4 regions of the Sinanaerobacter sp. ZZT-01 genome follow, and region 1 is predicted to be linked to each of the others. Evidence: riboswitches for the same ligand, from Rfam matches in the RefSeq annotation. Region 1 holds a riboswitch; each other region holds the start of a gene.

Region 1 (4,270 bases):
TCCGCCTACTATTATAAACGAAACCATTGTGCCATGTTTCCCAATTCGTGTACTGATTCATAAAATAAAGCTTTATTCTTTAAGAAACTTCTTAATGAATAAGGTCAAATTAAATAATTCCCTATCTTCTTTCCAGAAAAAAAATTTTGTCAATCTTGTAAAAATGATTGACATTTTTTATAAATATTAATATATTAGTATATACTAATATTCTAATAAGGAGATTTATTATGGCAAAAAAAATAGCTTCAATTTCAAATGAATGTGTAGCGTGCGGAAGCTGCTTAAAGGTCTGCCCGCTTCACGCAATTTCTATTTTTAAAGGAAGTCTGGCAGTCATAGATGATTCAAAATGTGTGGGCTGCGGCAAATGTCAAAAAGCTTGTCCTGCGTCCGTAATACATATTGTTGATAGAAAGGAGATATAAATGAGACAACAAAAACATTGGTATGATTACCTCTGGATCGTAACAACCATCTATCTGATCTTGGGATTTTTCAATATTCTCTTTGCATGGATTGGCATCCTCTGTTTTATCCTGCCGCTCTTATTTGCGCTGATTGGAGGGAATAAACATTATTGTAATCACTACTGCGGCCGTGGCCAGCTCTTTGCACTCTTAGGCAATCAGCTTCACTTGTCCGCTCACCGATCCATTCCGTCGTGGATTCGCTCAAAATGGTTCCGATATGGTTTTTTGCTTTTCTTTCTGACTATGTTTGGAAATATGCTCTTCTCAACCTATCTGGTATTTTCCGAAGCACGTGGATTGAAAGAGGTCGTTACTCTATTTTGGACATTTAAGCTTCCTTGGGAATGGACTGACGTTTCAATTGTTTCTCCTTGGGTTGCACAATTTTCTTTTGGTTTTTACAGTTTGATGCTGACATCTGCTCTGCTGGGCTTAATCACTATGGCATTATATAAACCACGCTCTTGGTGCGTTTATTGCCCTATGGGAACTATGACACAAGGTATTTGCCAGCTGAGACATAAAGCGACTAAGGGTACTGAATGATTCACAGTCCCATATATAAATTTTATAGAAAGAGAGGAACAAAAGATGAATGAAACAGACAGTAATGTGAAGACTAAGCGTGATGTATTAATGGCAGAGGAGAACTTGACCCGTGTAACAGAGCTTCTTAAAGTTCTAGCTAATGAAAACCGCCTTATGATTTTATGCATCCTCATGGAGAGCTCTCTCAGTGTCAGTGAAATCGGAAATCAAGTGGCGCACATTACGCAATCAGCACTTTCTCAGCATCTTTCGGTACTAAAAGCACACGGCATTCTCAGCTCAAAAAAAATAGGTCAGAGCATCTTTTATTCCATAAGTGACCACCGTGTAGAGGCCATTCTTCAAGTTCTGAAAAGCTGCTATTGCTGTTGATCTTGCATTAATAACAACTAATTCAACACCAATTCAGATTTTTTAAGCAACTTTTTTCGTTTATGCTTTGGAAAAATGGGTAAACTTTCTAATAGCAGAACAGCTATTGAGAATAAGGGGATTATGAAGTGCATATTGTATGTGGGCATCTTAATATGTACGGAGTCAGTGATGCAACCCACCGTATCTCAAAAATGGAATAGAGGAGAATACACTAATGATCAAGAACACAACCATCAAAGCAAAGCTTGTACTTATTTTCAGTTTTCTTATTTTTACAGCCGTCTTTATTCAAGGACTCATTTCATTTATCGAACTGACAAAAGCCCATAATTCAGCAATAACTGCGGAACAGCAAAAGTTTGATTCTGTCATAAAAACCAGTATCGAAAATCTAATCAGCGTATTAGATGTGAATCACCAAAGGTACTTGGACGGTGAAATTACACATGATGAAGAAATGGAAGCAGCCAAGCGAATTGTCCGTGACACTCGATACAATGGCGGGGAAGGTTATTTCTGGGCTGACTTAGAAAACGGTGACTGCGTGGTACATATGAATCCTGAATACGAAGGGCAGCAGCGATATGACGCAAAAGACCTTGAAGGAAATTTTTATATTCAAAGTTTGATTCAGGCGGGAAATGAAGGTGGAAATTACACGGAATTTTATTTTACAAAACCGAACCGAGAAGGCAGTTTTAAAAAGCGTGCATTTACAGAAAAATATGAGCCTTACGGTTGGTATATCAGCACCGGAAACTACTATGAAGACATCGAAAAAACAATCAGCCAATATCAGACTGCGAAACGCATTTCCCTGATCGAAATGATTGCATTCAGTATCATTATGGGTGCACTGGGAACGTTCATATTAACCGTAATTGCCGGCAAGATAACAGACCGATTGAAAAGTATCACACAGCGTCTGAGCCTGCTCAGTCAGGGGGACCTGCATTCTTCGGTCCCTGAAATAAATACCGGAGATGAACTGGAGACCTTGTCCATTGCAACAAAACAAACCATTGACAACCTGAGCGATATCCTTTATGACATTGACACTACGATGAAACATTTCTCAGATGGGAACTTCATCTTAGAATCAGCAGCAAATTATCAAGGGGATCTATCTGGAATCAATGATTCCATACACAAATTTTCTATCAATATTTCCGAAACATTGGCACAGATTAATACTTCATCCGATGAAGTTTCTCGCGGCTCAGTTCAAGTATCAGCAGGCTCTCAAACTTTGGCACAAGGTGCGACAGAACAAACTTCTGCTATACAAGAGCTCTCTTCCTTTGTTAATGACATGACACGCAACATTCAACAAACGTCAAAGGATGCGGAAGAAGCAAAGAATATTGCAGAAGAAGCCAGCATATCTTCTGCTCAAGGAAAACAGCAAATGCAAAAAATGATTGAAGCTATGGATAAGATCAGTTACGCTTCCAGTGAAATCGGAAAAATAATTAAGAACATTGATGATATTGCATTTCAAACAAACATCCTCGCTCTAAACGCCGCAGTGGAAGCAGCACGTGCCGGTGAAGCAGGAAAAGGATTTGCCGTTGTTGCGGATGAAGTACGCAACCTCGCAGGTAAATCCGCAGAAAGTGCAAAAAATACATCGGAACTCATTGAGCATTCCATGTCAGCCATTTCCAATGGAACTGAAATTGTTTCTGAAACTGCCGATTCCTTAAACAGTATCATCTCAAGCTCTGAGAAATCTTCCGAAGTGATTCAGCATATTGCAGACGCCGCAATTGAGCAGGAGCAAGCTGTTATTGAAGTCAATACCCGACTCACGCAGGTTTCTGAGGTCATTCAGCTAAATAGTGCCACTGCGGAAGAAAGTGCTGCGTTAAGCGAAGAAATGTCCGCTCAGGCTTCTATTCTGAAGGACTTAATCCAGCATTTCAAGTTTGATGAAAAAAATGCAGTTTAATGCATTTAAATAAATTAGAAATAGAAAAGGAGAAAATATTATGAATGTATATGATTTTACTGTTAAGAACAATCAAGGAGATATGGTATCACTATCTCAATACAAAGGAAAGGTTCTGCTGATTATTAATACTGCAACCAAATGCGGGCTAACACCTCAGTACGAAGCAATCGAGAAACTATACCAGAAATTCCATGCAGAAGGCTTAGAAATTCTTGATTTCCCTTGTAACCAATTCTTGGAGCAAGCCCCGGGAAGCGATGAACAAATCGAAGAATTTTGCACAATCAACTACAACACCACATTCCCACGTTTTTCTAAATTAGATGTCAATGGCAAGGATGCCGATCCACTATTTGTCTGGCTGAAAGAGCAAGCACCTGAAGATCTCGGTGATGAAGAAACAAAAGCTTTTGAGAACAAAGTCAAAGATCTGAAACCACTTGAAAAAAGCGGAGATATTAAGTGGAATTTCGGTAAATTCCTGATCGACAAAAGTGGAAATGTAAAAGCCCGCTACTCCCCGGCTTATAAACCAGAACAGCTCGAAAAAGAAATTGAAGAACTTCTTTAACTGAATTAAAAAATACCTTGTGCAGACCTCATATTCACGCAAGGTATTTTTTTAATTCGAACCATAATTTCTCATACCTCTTAAAGAAGCAGAGCTGAGTATGAATGTGTCTAACTCTCTGAGTTTTCCTTCTCATTTTTAAAAAATCTTTTTAAGAATTGTATGATAGCGGCAAAGCCCCAAATGTATATGTAGTCTGGGATAATTCCATATAAAGCCTTATGCACATCACCTAAGCTGAATGCCAAGTTCACTATAAAACTCAGCAGACAGATTGCTGCATTCGCGCAAATAAAATAAAGAATCACTTGTTTTCCTTTCAATTCTATTCAACTCCTCCTTCTTCTT
Region 2 (4,270 bases), 970 kb from region 1:
TCCGACGCTTCCTGCTGATTCACTCCGGTAAACATCGTGTCATATGGCTTTGAATTCAACAATATCGTACAGATTATTGCGAACACAAAAATCGCAACAGCACTTCCTATGATAATATAACGGTTTCTATTGCTCAATTTACTATTAATCTCTTTTATCTGTTCTATTATTTTATCAAATTTATCACGCAAAAGCCATTCCTCATTCGTTCTTCTAATTTTTATAAGTTAATGCGCATCAACTCCGAATAGGCATCCAGCGCTTTATTTCGCATCTCTACTAACAGCCTTCCGGAAAGGTAGGCTTTTGTAGAATTAATCCCTAAGGTATGCAGGTCATCCACATCCCCCAACGCCAAAGCTTCGGTGTCTCTAGCTACTTGATCTTCTGTTTCTCTTACATTATTAATTGCATTTTCAAAAATTGATTTAAATGGGGTGCCGCCAGACACCGCTTCTTTCTCTGTTTCCAGTTCTGGCATTTTCCCCATTCCATTTAGCGGTTGCATCGGTGTAATAAACATTTTTCTCCTCCATTCGCTTTTTCGTATCACATTTCATCTATTACTATAGCGAATGTTTATTTACCAACCTCTAAGGCTTTTGATGCCATTAACTTAACGGCATTGATTGCCGTGACATTCGCTTCGTAAGAACGTGAAGCGCTCATTGCGTCTATTGTTTCTTGTAAAATATTTACATTTGGTAAATTTACATAACCTCTCTCATCTGCATCCGGATGTGTTGGATCGTAAACGGTTTTAAAAGGTGACTCATCTTCAATAATCTCGCTCACACGCACACCACCCACACCATTTCCTGATGCCGGCTGCTTTCCCAGTGCTCGGTTCATCAAAGATTTAAAATCCCCTTTTTCAATTGCTTCAAACGCTACCGTCTTTCTTCTATAAGGACCTCCTGATTCTGTTCTTGTCGTATCTCGATTCGTCAAGTTTTCTGAAATGATGCTCAACCGCAGTCGCTGAGCAGTCAAAGCAGAACCATTAATATTCAAAGTATTCAAAAATGCCAAATCATCCACCATCCTTCTACAATAAATCATAAAATTTACCAATATTTCTACAAAAATGACTTTTTGTTAATTATTTATTAATATTATTTTACATTTTTCGCTACTTTATTACAATAGGCATTCCTACATTTCCTATTGTCAATATTTAATAAATAATTTTTAATGAAACAAAAAAAAGCTCCAATCCTTACCAAATTGCAACCCATACTTTGATAAAAATTTTCTTTCGGAAACTGGCTGTCATAAGCGTATGCTCTTAGACCCTATAGCTTTGCGTCACTGCTTTTCAACAGTTTTGCCTTTGTCGAGAAATTCTTGACAAATATTTTATTTGTAAAATAATATATCATATTCGATCTATTTTGTCAATATATTCTAAATTATTACAAATTAAATGGGATTTTTCCAAAATTAATTTCTATTCTATGTAAAATTTGTTAATTCTATGTAAAAACAATCGTTCTGTCTTTTCCCAGTGCTTTTGCTTGATATAATGCATTATCTGCACGGTCGAACAAATCATCAGGACTGTCCCTTAAAAAATTCGATTGGGCAACACCGACGCTAAAAGTAACATTCTCATTATTCATCGAAGAAAAAGATAATCTTGAAAACTCTTTGCGAAAATAATCAATTTTTTCTGCTGCCGTTTCTTTCGTTGTCTCTCGAAATAAAATTGCAAACTCCTCACCTCCATAACGTGATGTAAATTCATTCTCCTCTGAAAAAAAGATACGAAGCATTTTAGATAGGCTTGTTAAGACCTCATTTCCGGTAGAGTGTCCATACGTATCGTTAATCTTTTTAAAATCATCCAAATCCATAATAGCAAGTGTTGTCGCTTTTCCCTTAGGTGTATCCTCATTTAATACTGTTTCAATATATGAAAAAAATGTATTTTGATTATAAAGACCGGTAAGAGGATCCTGCTTAACCTGTTCTCGCAGGCTCTCTTGCAGCCGATGACCGGATTTTAAATAAATCAAATTTTCTTTATTGTAGGAAATCAAAACTTGGCAGATCAGATAGGCTGCAAGCAAAACAGCATAAAATGCAGTTAAATTAATAAAAAAAAGTTCCAATGCCCCTCCTATATGAATAAAGGAACGCAGCCAGTTAACAGAAGAAAAAAACATACTGCTGAAAAAGACGATTCTCGTCTTTTTCGATTCACCAAATAATATTGTCACCATAATCGGTATGACATAGATTGCATACACAATAAATACGGTATCGTGAAAATAGGTGATGACAAAACACATTACGATTCCAGTAAATAAAACCGCATCATTCTTTTGATCCGTAGTCCTATTTTTCGAATGTTGAAAGACAGATGAGAAAAAAACAGATACAAGATTAATGAATGAGGGAGTAAAAACATACTGCCTTAAATATTGGAATTCATTAACACTTTCGCTAAAAGCATATCGCATTTTTAAAACAGAAAAAACAGATAACTCGGTAAGAAACTCAATCAACACAATACCCCAAAAAAGGTTTGAGATCTGCATCCTTCTTCTCTCCAGAGTGTAATTCCACCTGTTATTCCGCTCCATCATTCATGTCTCCTATTTCGGTCAAACTTCCAAGCTTTTGACTAAGAATGTCGATTTGCAGCATTGCCTGTAGTAACTCGCTGTACGAAATCTGCTCTAACGAATCCATTTCTATTGCATCACCTGTTTTAAATGATATTCTGCTTGATGTCCTGCTTGCCGCCACGTTTTCTCCCATATAGCCGATTACTTTATTTATATAATTTTGTGTTTCCTTAAATGGGGGAACGCCGCCATATTTTTTAACATTTCCACTTCCGGCATTGTATGAAGCTAAAGTCAAATTGATATCTCCACTATACTGTTTTAACTTCTGCGCCAAGTAATTTGCCCCGCCGAAAATATTTTGTTCCGGGTCGAAAGCATCCTTTACTCCAAGTGCCGCAGCAGTCTCCGGCATTAACTGCATTACGCCTTGTGCACCGCATCTTGAAATTGCTTGTGTATTAAAATTGGATTCCGCCTTTGCTACCGCTTTTAAAAGATTCAGCGGAACTTGATATTCTTCAGCCGCACGTTCAAAGATAGAGTCTAAATCAATTTCTTTACCATCTGATGCTCCCATTTCTTTCTCTAAGAAATTTTGAAAATTGGAAGGCACTTTTTTATCCCGCTCTTTTGCTCTGACTGCTGCTGTATCATTTATACTTGCAAAATTAATTACCTTACTCATACACTTCTCCTGATTCTTACTTTAACTTTTTCTATCTTACCGTTTTTGAGATATAAGAGCAACTAATTTTATTCATTTTATAACACAATTCTACAATATAAAGCAAAATACTACATGAACAAATAAGCTTATTATTATTTCTTTTACAAGAATTCCTTAATCTAATTATAGAAAAAGCCCATATTTTTTTATTCTGAGCTTTCTCTAATGATTTAACTGAGACGACTTTTAAAATCTTCATATCCAAACGTCTTAATGACTTTTATATCTTCTGCTTCTCTTAATGCAATAGATGGAAGATTCATGCCATTGAATGTATTATTCTTAACCATGGAATAAATCGCCATATCACAAAAACAGAGTTGATCGCCAATTTGCAATGGTTGATCAAAGGAATAGTCCCCGATGAAATCTCCAGCTAAGCAGGTAGGTGCTCCTAAGCGGTACGTATATTTTTTCTCTCCCGGTTTACCCGCTCCAATTACTTCCGGACGATATGGCATCTCTAAAACATCCGGCATGTGACAAGCTGCCGATGTATCAACGATGGCAATCTCCATACCATTGTCAATTACATCCAATACCGTTGTTACTAAATACCCTGCATTCAGTGCGACTGCTTCACCGGGCTCCAAATAAACAGTCACACCATACCGTTCTTTCATACGATGAATCAATTGAACCAGCGTCTCAATATCATAATCCGAACGAGTAATATGATGTCCCCCACCGAAATTCAACCATTTCATTTTAGGGAGTATCTCTCCAAATTGTTTTTCAACTGCATCAATTGTTACTTTTAATGCATCTGAATTTTGTTCACATAATGTATGAAAATGAAGGCCACTTATACCCTCTGATTGATCTGAATGAAAATTCTTTTTTGTGATCCCCATTCTGGAATAAGGAGAACAGGGATCATAAATTGCATGTCCTTCCTGCGTCGAGCATTCCGGGTTTATTCGAAGGCCGCACTCTTTTTTTAATTCCATCGCTTTCCGCTTATATT
Region 3 (4,270 bases), 680 kb from region 1:
ATGTACTCAAGCCAATTTCAAAGGAGAAGCTATTCTTCACCTTTGATGAGCTGCTGGAACAAATCAAAGCGAAAGAAGAGGATGCGGTCATCGTAAAGAGCAACGAGGGGATTCAAAAAATACTGATCTCCAATTTGGCTTTTGCCGAGGTCATCGGCAGAAACGTCCTCTATCATCTGCGCTCCGGCAAGGTGGTCGAATGTACGGAGCCTTTTTCCTCTGTCTGCGATAGCCTGCTGAAATATGGGTGTTTTATCAAACCTCACCGCTCTTTTCTTGTGAATATGCAGTATGTGGATACCATCGAAAACCATCAGATCACCTTACAGACCCTTTCCGCTGTTCCTGTCGCACAGGGCAAGGCAAAGGAGATTAAGCAGCAATATCTGAATTATCAAATGGAAGGGGAATAAGAAAATGGAGGGAGGTATTTTTCAATGGCAGTAACAGTGATCGGACTCTTACGATTTGGGGTTTCTCTGGTCTTTGGCATCATGGTGACTGTTCTCTTTGCGGGAATAGAACCCACAAAGAAAAACAGGTTCACTATCGGTTTGCTCTGTGTCATTTTCCTTTTCGTTCAAACCGCCAGTTGGTGGCTTTTGGGCTTAGATTTGACATCAAAGCTGTATCCGCTGATTATCCATCTGCCGCTGATTGTGATATTCTCTTTATACTATAAACGTCCGTGGCTCATCTCCGTTGTCAGCGTGCTTTCCGGTTATCTTTGCTGTCAAGCACCACGCTGGTTTGGTTTCCTTGCAGGAGCCGCTTTGGACAGCAGACTTGCAGACCATATTTTTTACATAGCATTCGTGTTTTTGGCCTATTATTTCTTGAAAAGATATGTGGCCGGATCTGTTCGGCAGTTGATGGAGAAGTCCACTAAATCTTGCTTATTTTTAGGCGGAGTCCCACTTTTCTACTATCTGTTTGACTATGTGACCGCCATCTACACCGATGTGCTTTACAGCGGCACCGAGTGGGCGGTACAGTTCATGCCCTCAACAATCTCTGTTTTCTATTTTGTGTTTGTGATCCTTTACTACGCTGAGACACAAAAACAGGCAAGCCTTCAAAGAGAAAAGGATATGTTGGATGCGCAGTTTAGATTGGCGCAGACAGAATTTGCTTCTCTGCGGCAGTTACAGCAGAACGCCGCATCCTATCGGCATGATATGCGCCATCATTTTGCGCTTTTACAGGGGTTGGCCTCCAAGGAACACATCGAGGGGATTAAAGAGTACCTACGAACTGCCCAGTCCGACATGGATGCCATCACGCCCACACGCTTTTGTGAAAACGAAACCGTCAACCTGATTTTGTCCGCTTTCGCCGCGAAAGCGAAACAAGCGGAAATCATGCTGACGGTGGATGCAAAACTGCCTGATTTGCTTCCCTTTAGCGATACTGAGCTTTGCTCGCTCTTGTCAAACGCTTTGGAAAATGCTATCCATGCCTGTGAACAGATACCTGACAGCAACAAACGCATCATCCGGCTGCGTATGTATTCCAAAAATAATAAGCTGTGCATTGATCTGCACAACAGCTATCACGTAGAGCCGATATTTCAACAAGGGCTTCCAATATCACAAGAGCAGGGGCATGGCTTTGGCACAAAAAGTATAGCTCATATCGTGGAAAAGCATGGCGGCGTATTTCAGTTTTCGGTTAAGGATGGGTGGTTTATTTTTCAGGCTACTGCATAGGAGATTGTTTTATCTATTAAGTCCTCACACTGTGCTTTTTGGCCATCGTTCATAGCAAAAGCTCTGCCTGATATCAAAGATATTTGTAAAATGCAGCAAGAACCTGCTCTCTATTTTGAGATCAGGCTCTTGTGATTTTTGTAGTTAGACTACCATAGCCTCCTAATGACCTTAACCCCTCGACTTTCTCCACGGTATCATAAGGACATTTTTAAACCGTGGTGAAGTGGGCAACATGTATCAACAGACAACAATTATTCGCTGTTTACCGTTTAGGTTACCCAATGTCAAAAAAACTTTGCAACTTTGCCGTAGCTGCTTTTATACTTTCATGTACAGAAGTAAAATGCACTCCTTCGCAGCTTGCAATTTGCCGATAGGATAGCCCTTGAAAGAAATGCAACAGGAACCGCCGCCGCTGAACTTCTGTTAATCCACCGCTGTCAAGAAGTTGTCTGGCGGATTCTATGGCCTTTTCAGTATCTTTTTTATGTATCAGCTCTACATCAAGAGAAGCCGTAGCAAGCGCCTCCGTATCCTCTAAGCCATTGATACTGACATTCAAACGGCTTGTCCGATTCTCATCTATCACCTGCTGATGATAGATTTCATCTGACAGGGCTTTCAGTTCCAGAAAGTCCTCTGCGGTTTTGCCGGGATTCTCCGAAAGGTAGTCCTCCAATGTAATTTCCACGATACGGTCGGCAAAGCGGTACACAATTCCCTCACTGAACTTATTCAGTGCATAATCACTATCTTTATAATTCTTCATATTCCTTTCCTCCGATCTGTTTTGCTAAAATGCGAAACAAATCGGAGGGAGGACCACGGCAGTGAAAAGCTGAAAAATGTCGTATCCGCAGGAACTTTGTCAAATACAAAAAGACAGCACTCTGCCTGTAAAAGCAAAATGCTGTCTTTTTGTATTTGCCTATATGAATTTGTCGTGCGCCGTCTTTATTTCCAACCCCGAAAAGGATGGAAGTTTGGAATGCTCATGTGGTTACCCCTTTCGCTATGGCGCATAGCGAAAAGGGATTGTACTTCAAATAATTCAGCTAAAACTGCTTATGACAAGAGCCTGCCCTTAGAATAGAGAGCAGGCTCTTTGCAGTTTTTTGCAGCCAGACTATCATAGCACAATGTGCGCCTTAGACCCTCGGCTTTGCGTCCCCATCTTTTGATGGGTTTGCCCTTAATTCAATTCTGTTTCTTAGAAATGTCGGTTACTTTGTTTTTCTCACTCCGTTTTTATCAATCTCATAGCCGTCGATTTTGGTGCTTCTGGCAAGGGAGCCGTCGGTATAGAAATAGTACCATTTGCCGTCAATCTCAAGCCACTTACCGGATATCATCAGACCGTCCTTAGTAAAGTAATAGGTCTTATTGTTTCCGTTTGCACCAAGATCCCAAAAGCCGACTAACATTGTCTTACCGGAATAAAAACGCCAGTTATCGCCATCCTTGACCCAGCCGGTTTTCAGCGTACCATCGGTGTTGAAAAAATACTTCACACCGTCGATGGTCTGTGTGCCGGTTAGAGCTTTGCCATCCTTGTAGTACAGGTACTGTCCGGCATCGTTTTGCGCCCAGCCCTGCGCTGTGGCAGGGTTGATGGTCAGCTTGATATAACGACCTAACATGGAGGAAACCTCGGCGCGGGTGGCATTTCCCTTTGGATTAAACTTATTGTCACTGCCGCCCATCATAATTCCTGCCTGCTGCATGGCTTTTACAGCGTCTCTGTAAGCACTTCCAATACCGGAAGCATCAGCGTAGTTGCTTGCTTCACGGGTGATTGGCAGCGTATAGCCGGTTGCCTTTGCATAGTTTGCAAAGATTACCGCAATTTCCTCACGGGTAATCGCCCTGTCTGGAGCAAACTGGCTGTTTCCGATGCCCTGAATGATGCCCTTGCTGTACGCCCACTCAATATACGGACGATAGGCGCTGTCTGCTTTTACATCTGTGAAGCTGTTCTTTGTATAGGCTTTTGTATCCACTCCTGCTAGTCTGCCAAGGGCTGTTACCAACATTCCCCGCGCCATAGCGGAATTTGGTGAAAATGTTGTTTCCGAATTTCCGGACATCAGCCCTCTGCCCACCACATAGTCAATGGATTCCTTTGCCCAATGGGTACTGGTATCTGTAAATTTTGCTGTCGGTGCAGTGTAGCCGATACCATACTGCGAGAAGTGGGTAGTTGTGAAAATAACACAGCCGCTGTTTACATCATAGGCAGAGCCTGCAATGCGGGTTGCATTACCCTTTGCGTCTACATAGACCGCATACAGACCACCGACTGCTTCATTCTTGCCCAGCGTATATGGAATAGATACTGTTGCAATTCCACCGCCAAAGCTGGATACTGTTTTTCCGCTTCCATAGCCTACCGTAATGTCATAGACCGGTCTTGTGCCGATCATCTTTTTGGCCGCATCAGAAAGGTTTGTCTTTGGTGCAATGGCAATACTGATATTACCACTGCTCTGCTTCTGGATTTCAGCCAGCGCCTTTTTATCAAAGCTAACCTGTACAAGGGAGCCGTTGATTTCAAGACT
Region 4 (4,270 bases), 530 kb from region 1:
ACAGTAAATTTCACCTTTGGAGGGTACATATTATGAATTTTTCAGCTTTTTTTTCTTACACATTTTTAACAGCCTATACGCCTGGCCCCAATAACATTATGTCTATGACAAATGCTGGGCGCGACGGATTCAAACGCTCTATTCCGTTTTTTGGTGGAATTTTTTCTGGGTTCGTTATAGTAATGTCAGCCTGTGCTGCCTTTTCTACGTTGTTGTACGAGTATATTCCTTCCATTAAGCCGGCAATGATTTATATAGGAGCGGCTTACATTCTTTATTTAGCGTGGACAGTATGGAGGGACAAGCCACATAAAAGTAACGGCATAACACATGCTAATTCTTTTTTATCGGGAATGCTCCTCCAATTTGTTAATATAAAAATCATTCTGTATGGAATTACTGCAATGTCTTCATACGTTTTGCCACATTACCACGATATAGCTACAATTGGGATGTTTGCATTACTGCTTGCAGTGATTGGCACCTCTGGCTGTCTTTGCTGGGCTGTTTTTGGTGCGGTTTTTGAAAACTTATTTAACAAATATCGAAAAGCTATCAATGCAATTATGGCCTTATTGTTAGTATATTGTGCCATTTCATTATTTTTATAAAAACAGGAGACATTGCGTTATAGCAAATGAGGTAATGCTTCGAAGATACCATCGATTTGTTTAATGGGTGAGACAGCGGTCAAGGAAGGTATGAATCTAGGATGGAGATAGCACAGTTAATACGCCAAAAGGCTCTTAAGCTTGGTTATGAAAAATGCGGCATTATTCCCGTTGGTATGATGTCTGAATATGAAAACAAATTAAATGAGCGAACACAAAAGATACCGGAGTCACAGCCCTTCTATCAAGGGCAGCAGCGCCTTGTAAAATTTAAAGAGGAGTTTCCTTGGGCTAAATCTGTTGTGGTCTTGACGGTACCATATTCGAAATATCATGTTCCAGAATCAATGAGTGGGAATATTGCAAAAAAGTATTTATTAGATACCCGCATTGATGAAAATACAAAAGAATATCAAAATAGTGTGGAATTGGAGCAATATATAAGAAATCTTGGAATGAGAACTTCCACCAACCGAAAGTTCGGTTTAGTTGGGCTGCGCTGGGCAGCTATGCAGGCCGGACTTGGTATTATCAGGAGAAATAATTTTTTCTACACCGAATCTGGCTCGTATATTAGTATCGAAGCATTTTTGACTGACTATGAAATGAAACTGGTTGAAGAGCAGAAACTTTCACCTTGCCCCAATAACTGTGACCGCTGTATTAAGGCTTGTCCTACCGAATCGCTGTGCGGAGCGTATATGATGAATCCATTGAAATGTGTTTCTTTTTTAACGACCTTTGGAGGAAGAGATCTTTTAAAAGAGTCTTTAGCCACACAATTTGGGGAGTGGATTTACGGCTGCGATGTTTGTCAAGATGTATGCCCGATGAATCGTGGAAAATGGATAGGAAAAGAGAATTTTCCTCAATTAGAAGCGCTGTCAGACATTTTAACTGCAGAAAACATTTTAAAAATGGATGAGAAAACCTACAAAGAGAAAATTCAACCCAAATTTTTTTACCTTACTCCAGATGAGTTATGGAAGTGGCAAGTAAACGTACTAAACTATATGAATAATTATTTTGATAAAAAATATAAGTCCTCTATTATAGAATCCTGTAATAGCAATTATTCCAAAGTACGGGAAATGGCAACCGCCATATGCATCAAAAGAGGACTTAAATAGAATTATTAGAATTTATTATAAATGTAATTGTATAAACTATTTTCATTTCATAAAAATTAATAATGTGTTAATGCGTTTATAGGAGGGAACTATTATGGCTGATAAAATACGAGTTGGTATATTAGGTGCTACTGGTACCGTGGGACAAAGATTTGTATCTTTGCTTTCTAATCATCCATGGTTTGAAATTTCTGCGCTAGCTGCCAGTGAACGATCTGCTGGAAAAACGTATCAGGAAGCTTTGAGAGGACGTTGGAGCATGGACACACCTCTATCGGAGCGGTTAAAATCTATGAATATCTATAATATTTATGATATAGATTGTATTTCCAATCAGGTGGATTTTGTGTTCAGTGCTGTTAGTATGCCAAAGGAAGAAATTAAAGTAATTGAAGAAGAATATGCAAAACATGAAACACCTGTTGTTTCTAATAACAGCGCTCATAGATGGACGGCAGATGTGCCGATGATTTTACCGGAAGTTAATCCGCATCATTGTGAATTAATTATAAAACAGAGAGAGCGACTAGGCACACAGCGGGGATTTATTGTTGTAAAACCAAATTGCTCTATTCAAAGTTATACCCCTGTATTAACAGCATGGAGAGAATTTGAACCATTTGAAGCGGTGGTGACGACATATCAGGCAATTTCCGGGGCGGGTAAAAATTTTAATACGTGGCCTGAAATGATTGAGAATATAAATCCGTTTATCCCAGGTGAAGAAGAAAAAAGCGAACAAGAGCCTTTGCGGATATGGGGCGGTATTGAAAACGGATTAATTGTGCCAGCAAGGGAGCCGAGAATTACTTGTCAGTGTATTCGCGTTCCTGTTTTGTATGGACATACTGCTGCAGTATTTCTTAAATTTCGCAATAAACCAACAAAGGAGCAATTAATTAATAAGCTCTTGGAATTCAAGGGTGAGCCGCAACTCATGAATTTGCCCAGCGCACCAAAACAGTTTATTCAATACCTCTATGACGAGAATCGACCGCAAATTAATTTAGATGTAAACTACGAAAATGGTATGGGAATAAGCGTTGGAAGAATCCGCCCAGATAGTATATACGACTGGAAATTCGTTGGACTTTCCCATAACACCTTACGTGGTGCAGCTGGGGGCTCTGTTTTATGTGCTGAACTACTTACGATGAAAGGCCTCATTGGAAAGCATTGAGATAAAAATAACTTGAATACAATTTAGGGCAAACCCATTGAAAGATGGGGGCGCAAAGCCACAGGGTCTAAGGTGCTTTCAAGTACTATGATAGCCTGGCTGCCAAAAACCGCGCAGGAGCCTGCCCTCTTTATTGGGCAGGCTCTTGCTCATTTTATCGGCTTTTGACGGAATATTGGTGTATCGGGATACAGGGCTTTTGCCGCTCTCCATAATAAAGGAGGACACTGTATGACCCCATGTCCCTTTTGTTTCGGGAGGTCAAACTCATGACAACTCTTTCCGGACACAGCACCCGATATTCACACAATTTCATATCCGGAAACCTATAAAGTCAGTATTTTGCTTACAGCAACGTACTGACTTTTTTCTTTCGACAAGAAAACAGATACAACGACGGAATTTTCCAAAAATCAGATACCGAACTGATACCTTAAATGTAAGTAAGATAAAACCACACTGCCGCTCCCCGCCGCTTGTTCTTCATTCATTGATTTTAAACATCATGAAATGGAGGACAAGCCTATGGCTATACATAAAAGGAGAATTAATTACCGGGCAAAATATCCGGATGTAAGTGAATCGATCATTGAAGTGCTTGAAAAAAGCGACCGTAAGATGGAATACCAACAGTACGATCTGAAAGTGGAGCGCTATCAGATAGATTATACTCGGCTATCTGCCACATGGATTCCCAGCAGAGAGGATTCCTATGAGCGTTTGACTGATGAAAATCGACAGTTTGCATCAGAGGAAGAAAGCGTGGAGGATGCCGCCATCAAGGCCGTATTGATTGAAAAAATGTTATCCAGCCTGAAACTACTCACGCCAGAAGAACAGGAACTGATCACAGAACTGTTTTTCAATGGAAAAAGCGAAGAAGCCTATGCGAAGCAAATTGGGATTTCGCAGAAAGGAGTTAACAAGCGAAAACATAAAATTCTGGACAAGATTAAAAAAATAATGAAAATTTAAAAGTTTTTGGTTCTAAACCCCCTTACTGGGCGTGGAAGTAAGTGAGGGGGTTTTTCTATTTTCCCTTTTGCTCCTTGAAAATTTCATATCCGGCAGCATCAATACATGATCTGTCCAGCCGTGTGAAAAGCGGCAGCGACCTTGACGGGCGCGCCAAAACTGCCTGCGGATTGGATAAGGTGGTATATATACCGCCTTATCCGTCCGTCGAACCGATGGCATCGAAGGTGACGAGCGAGAACGCCCGGTCATAAAACAGCTTGTGGTGAGCTGTATCGCAATGAAATGGACAGTGCTAACGCTACTTCCGCCCAGCCACAGACATCGCAATGGGGACGGCTCGCAGAGATCCTGGGAGAGGTGAAATTCCTATG

What was found. A riboswitch is a leader RNA that binds a small molecule or an ion and turns the genes downstream of it on or off. The one in region 1 is predicted to bind cyclic di-GMP.
Region 2: it holds a riboswitch for cyclic di-GMP, as region 1 does, so the genes downstream of both, flgC (flagellar basal body rod protein FlgC) here and U5921_RS05150 (methyl-accepting chemotaxis protein) in region 1, are expected to answer to the same signal.
Region 3: it holds a riboswitch for cyclic di-GMP, as region 1 does, so the genes downstream of both, U5921_RS01770 (RNA polymerase subunit sigma-24) here and U5921_RS05150 (methyl-accepting chemotaxis protein) in region 1, are expected to answer to the same signal.
Region 4: it holds a riboswitch for cyclic di-GMP, as region 1 does, so the genes downstream of both, U5921_RS02400 (sigma-70 family RNA polymerase sigma factor) here and U5921_RS05150 (methyl-accepting chemotaxis protein) in region 1, are expected to answer to the same signal.

Annotation. Positions count from the first base shown of each region.
Region 1 covers NZ_CP141728.1:1,029,805-1,034,074, forward strand. The annotation lists gene U5921_RS05130 (MATE family efflux transporter) at 1-63, shown strand, start outside; gene U5921_RS05135 (ATP-binding protein) at 231-428, shown strand; gene U5921_RS05140 (4Fe-4S binding protein) at 429-1,019, shown strand; gene U5921_RS05145 (ArsR/SmtB family transcription factor) at 1,065-1,394, shown strand; cyclic di-GMP riboswitch class II at 1,502-1,585, shown strand; gene U5921_RS05150 (methyl-accepting chemotaxis protein) at 1,612-3,348, shown strand; gene U5921_RS05155 (glutathione peroxidase) at 3,389-3,922, shown strand; gene U5921_RS05160 (hypothetical protein) at 4,033-4,245, opposite strand.
Region 2 covers NZ_CP141728.1:63,852-68,121, forward strand. The annotation lists gene fliF (flagellar basal-body MS-ring/collar protein FliF) at 1-191, opposite strand, end outside; gene fliE (flagellar hook-basal body complex protein FliE) at 221-523, opposite strand; gene flgC (flagellar basal body rod protein FlgC) at 580-1,032, opposite strand; cyclic di-GMP riboswitch class I at 1,258-1,342, opposite strand; gene U5921_RS00360 (GGDEF domain-containing protein) at 1,476-2,543, opposite strand; gene U5921_RS00365 (lytic transglycosylase domain-containing protein) at 2,575-3,261, opposite strand; gene nspC (carboxynorspermidine decarboxylase) at 3,474-4,270, opposite strand, start outside.
Region 3 covers NZ_CP141728.1:354,713-358,982, forward strand. The annotation lists gene U5921_RS01760 (LytTR family DNA-binding domain-containing protein) at 1-413, shown strand, start outside; gene U5921_RS01765 (sensor histidine kinase) at 438-1,709, shown strand; gene U5921_RS01770 (RNA polymerase subunit sigma-24) at 1,987-2,481, opposite strand; cyclic di-GMP riboswitch class I at 2,826-2,913, opposite strand; gene U5921_RS01775 (S-layer homology domain-containing protein) at 2,936-4,270, opposite strand, start outside.
Region 4 covers NZ_CP141728.1:499,371-503,640, reverse strand. The annotation lists gene U5921_RS02415 (LysE family transporter) at 33-611, shown strand; gene U5921_RS02410 (epoxyqueuosine reductase) at 713-1,741, shown strand; gene asd (aspartate-semialdehyde dehydrogenase) at 1,836-2,921, shown strand; cyclic di-GMP riboswitch class I at 2,939-3,028, shown strand; gene U5921_RS02400 (sigma-70 family RNA polymerase sigma factor) at 3,447-3,896, shown strand.